One region of the Psychromonas sp. L1A2 genome, then DNA from elsewhere that is predicted to be linked to it. Evidence: riboswitches for the same ligand, from Rfam matches in the RefSeq annotation. Region 1 holds a riboswitch; the other holds the start of a gene.

Region 1 (2,463 bases):
CACGTTGACGCATACCGCCAGATAATTGCTGTGGTAAATAATGTGTTTTATCGGACAGGCCTACTTGCTCTAATAGCTGTTGTGCTTTTGCAATGTGTAGTGATTTTTGTTGTTTATCAGTCTTGTGACTTTTGTTACTGAGCTTTTCACTTAACAGAACATTGTCTAATACCGATAACCATGGCATTAATAAATCTTGCTGAGCCATATAAGCGATTTGGTTTTGTAAAGGCAGGTTAGTGCTGGTGGATAGTTGTCCTGACCATGCGACTTTATCAATCAATAAATTAGCGAGGTAACGTAATAGAGAGCTTTTACCGCAACCGCTTCGCCCTAAAATACAGGTCCATTGTGCAGCAGGAAAGTGCATGTTCAGCGATGACAGTACGTATTGTTCACTATGGTGATAACGTAAGCTTGCATCTTTAATATCAATACTCGGTGCATTTATTTCATTCGATATTGTTTGCTTTGATAATGTTTGCTTTGGCACAGCTTGCTTCGATGAATGCTTATTGTTCATGCTTAACATCTATTGATTCAGCTTGTAAAAATGATCAACAGGGCCACGGCCTTTACCAATCTTAAGTTGATCAGCATGTTGTAGCGCTTGAGTTATATAATCTTTGCCCAATTGTACTGCTGTTGTTAGATCATTACCTTGAGCAAGATAAGAAGCGATGGCTGAAGATAAGGTGCAGCCGGTACCGTGATTGTTGTTAGTATCAACACGTTTTGCTGTCAGTTGTTGTACTGAATCCGGTAAAATTAATAAATCATTACTGTTTTCGTCTTGTTCTAAATGCCCACCTTTTAATAAGACTGCTTTCGCACCTAATAAACGTAATGCGTCAATCATTGTTTGCATTTCATGTTCGCTGGTGGGAAGTCGACTGTCAATTAACGCTGCCCCTTCAGGTAGGTTTGGCGTGATTAAATCAGCCATTGGCAGTAGTTCAGTTTTTAAGGTTTGAATGGCTACTTTTTCTAATAGCAAATCGCCATTGGTCGTGACCATTACAGGATCGATAACTAAAAAGGGTGGTTTGTATTGCTTGAGCTTTTTAGCAACTACGTTGATGATGTCGCAATCCGCTAGCATGCCTACTTTTACTGCAACAATGTTGAGGTCACTAAAAACAGCATCTAACTGCTTTTCAACATGCTCGAGCGGAATCGGAAATATAGCGGATACGCCAAGTGTATTTTGTGCGGTAATAGCGGTGATTGCCGAACAAGCGTAACTGCCTGTCGCTGAAATAGCTTTAATATCTGCTTGGATGCCTGCACCGCCACTGCTGTCAGAACCAGCAATAGTCAATACAATGGGTGTGCTAATAGGTGTAGAAATAGCGTTAAGAATAAGGTCAGACATAATGGCTCCGATGAAAACGCGAGCGGAACTTATATCAACCAACATCAAGCAAAGAGATGCTACAGGGATGGTTTATAAATAGTTCCCTGCGTCAGTGTTAACTGTATCAGGTTCAACGGGTATCGATGTTTTATCAATGAATCTTGATATCACATTCGTTCTCAGCCAAAGGCTCCCCGACTATAATTGCGCCAAATCATAACAAGTTCTGCTAAAAGCGCAATCAAACATATTGGTAAGATGAAATTTATAGAGGTTTCAATTGCTTAAGGTTTACATTAAAAAGGAGCAAAATTAACAAATAGGAAATACATATTGTTTTCTAAAATGCGGGAAATTGAAACTCGATATCGAGTAACAAAAAGCAGCTTAATAATGGGCTATTAAGCTGCTTTTTACTAAAGGTAAATTGTTAACAAGTGAGCCTTTACTGATACTTTACAAAATTAGTGAGTGTTAAAAAACTATTCACTACCTAAAAAACCACCTGTTTGATGTGCCCATAATTGTGCATAAACACCGTTTTTAGCAATCAATTCTTGGTGACTACCTTGCTCAATAATATTCCCTTTATCTAATACAATTAAACGGTCCATAGCGGCAATAGTCGATAAACGATGGGCAATGGCAATAACCGTTTTGCCTTGCATCAATTCATACAAGCTTTCTTGAATCGCCGCTTCAACTTCTGAGTCTAAGGCTGATGTCGCTTCATCTAATACTAGAATAGGTGCATCTTTTAATAGTACGCGAGAGATAGCAATACGCTGACGTTGGCCACCTGAAAGTTTCACGCCACGTTCCCCGACTTGCGCGTCGTATCCAACGTTACCTTCGTTATCTGTCAGAATTGAAATAAACTCATGTGCCTGAGCTTGTTTCGTTGCATTGACCATTTCCTCTTCTGTTGCATCAGGACGTCCGTAGAGAATATTTTCTCGGATAGAACGATGTAATAATGAAGTATCTTGAGTCACCATGCCTATCTGTAAACGCAAACTTTCTTGCTGCACTGCTTTAATGTCTTGGCCATCAATAATGATTTGGCCCTTTTCCACATCATAGAAACGTAATAATAGGTTTACTAA
Region 2 (2,463 bases), 920 kb from region 1:
GGCGCCGATACCAGACGTAATATGATCGTAACCCGGAGCAATATCAGTAGTTAGTGGACCTAATGTGTAGAAAGGCGCTTCAAAACATTCGGTTAATTGCTTATCCATATTTTCTTTGATCATTTGCATTGGGATATGACCTGGACCTTCGATGATTACTTGTACATCGTATTCCCACGCCACTTTAGTTAACTCGCCTAATACTTCTAATTCAGAGAATTGTGCTTGATCATTGGCATCAGCAACAGACCCCGGACGTAAACCATCACCCAGTGATAACGACACATCGTACTGCTGACAAATTTCACAGATTTCACGGAAGTATTCATAAGCAAAGTTTTCTTTATGGTAAGTCAAACACCATTTCGCCATGATTGAACCACCACGTGAAACGATACCCGTGACACGCTTTGCCGTCATCGGTACAAAACGTAACAATACGCCAGCATGAATGGTAAAATAATCCACGCCTTGCTCTGCTTGTTCAATTAACGTATCGCGAAACACTTCCCATGTTAAATCTTCCACCACGCCATTTACTTTTTCTAATGCTTGATAAATCGGTACGGTACCGATTGGCACTGGCGAGTTACGTAGGATCCATTCACGCGTTTCATGAATATTACGCCCTGTTGATAAATCCATTACCGTGTCACCACCCCAAAGCGTTGACCAAACCAACTTCTCCACTTCTTCTTCGATTGAAGATGACACAGAAGAGTTACCAATATTAGAGTTCACTTTCACTAAGAAATTACGACCAATGATCATTGGCTCTAATTCAGGATGGTTAATGTTTGATGGAATGATCGCTCGGCCTCTAGCCACTTCTGAACGTACAAACTCTGGCGTAATCGATTCCTGTAAATTCGCGCCGTAGCTTTGCCCTGCATGTTGTGAGTGTAATGCCTCACACTTTATACGGTCACGACCTTGGTTTTCACGAATGGCAATGTATTCCATTTCTGGTGTGATAATACCCTGACGCGCGTAATGCAATTGCGTCACACATTGACCTTTTTGTGCACGTAATGGCTTAGGTAAGTTGGCGAATCGTAATTCATCTAATGAATCATCGGCTAAACGTGTTTGTGCAAACTCTGAGGTAACACCATCAAGGGCTTCAACATCATCACGCGCTTCTATCCAACTTTTACGTAATTTGGGTAATCCTGCATGAACATCAATTGTAGTATTCGGATCAGTATAAGGACCTGATGTGTCGTAAACAGGAATGGGCTCATTTTTTTCATAGACTGGATTTTCTTCACTGCCACCCACAAACGTGTCGGTTTGGTGAATCTGACGCATCGCTACTTTGATCGGATGAATATCACCATCAATAAATATTTTTTCAGAATTCGGATAAGACTCATTATTCAAATTTTGAATATAGTCCTGTGCCGCTTGGCGTGATTCACGACGAGATAGACCTTTACGATCAGTGGTTTTTAACGTTGAATTAATTTCTTTAGACATAGCATTCTTTACCTAGTTTAATATAAACGGCTTATAAAAGATTGCTTGTCGAATAAGTGTGGAAGTTAAAAAATACCCAAGATTGGAAATAAACAGATATTTTCTACTTGTTCCCTACGTAGGTATTAGCCTATTCAGGTTCCACGGATCCCACGTAACTGCTTTTTAAACACAATTACTTATGTGGTCTCAGCCTTTGGGAAATTCCCATTAGCACTCCGACAAGATGCGGGCAGTATAGAAGAAAAAGCGAACAAGTTAAACAGGCGAAGAGAATTAAGCAAAAAAGACCTTAACCCTTTAATCGAGTTTCTATTTAATCTCAATTCTGGTTAATTAAATAAAAATCACATTTAAAATCATGAGGTTCTATTTTTTATTATACAGTGCCGTTAGTTTTGCGTAGTTCAAGACGAATTATTGAAGCAATAACTGGTTATTGATAGATAATTTAACGCAGAAATCCTCGGAAATAACGGTGTTGTATCGCTTTGCTTATCCAGATTTGAGGTTATTTAAGTAATGGTCAAGGAAATATTAAGTGATTTAAACCAATAAACTAAACCACTTATTATTTGAAGCTAAGTCAAAATTGTGAGTATTCAGATGTAAAAATCATCAAGATGAGAAATAAATAGATCCCAACCATAAAGTTGATGAGTAGTACCGAATATATTATCTAATGATGGCTACAGCATCGACCACCAGCATTTTTATCTGATGCTTTTTTCAACACCCCTTGTTCAGGTGTATTTAAAGATCGGCGATGTAATTTAGCGCTTTCCAATAATGTTTTAATATCATCCCTTGTATTCCCTTGCTCTACTTGTAAACCTGCATTTAGTAGTTTTACTAAGGTTTTTTCACCTACTTTCCTAACAATCACAACGTCGCAGTGCATTTCTTGTAAAAGTTGAATAATTAATAACTTTGCAGAACAACCTGTGATGCCTAAAGCTGGATTATCATGCACAGCTATTATCT

What was found. Region 1 has a riboswitch for thiamine pyrophosphate ahead of thiD (bifunctional hydroxymethylpyrimidine kinase/phosphomethylpyrimidine kinase). Riboswitches for the same ligand answer to the same signal wherever they lie in the genome.
Region 2: it holds a riboswitch for thiamine pyrophosphate, as region 1 does, so the genes downstream of both, thiC (phosphomethylpyrimidine synthase ThiC) here and thiD (bifunctional hydroxymethylpyrimidine kinase/phosphomethylpyrimidine kinase) in region 1, are expected to answer to the same signal.

Annotation. Positions count from the first base shown of each region.
Region 1 covers NZ_WUAG01000001.1:1,075,517-1,077,979, forward strand. Annotated here, with positions in the region: gene GQR59_RS04735 (ABC transporter ATP-binding protein) at 1-523, opposite strand, end outside; gene thiD (bifunctional hydroxymethylpyrimidine kinase/phosphomethylpyrimidine kinase) at 533-1,375, opposite strand; TPP riboswitch at 1,442-1,564, opposite strand; gene GQR59_RS04745 (ABC transporter ATP-binding protein) at 1,840-2,463, opposite strand, start outside.
Region 2 covers NZ_WUAG01000001.1:159,790-162,252, reverse strand. Annotated here, with positions in the region: gene thiC (phosphomethylpyrimidine synthase ThiC) at 1-1,479, opposite strand, end outside; TPP riboswitch at 1,574-1,710, opposite strand; gene GQR59_RS00650 (NifB/NifX family molybdenum-iron cluster-binding protein) at 2,159-2,463, opposite strand, start outside.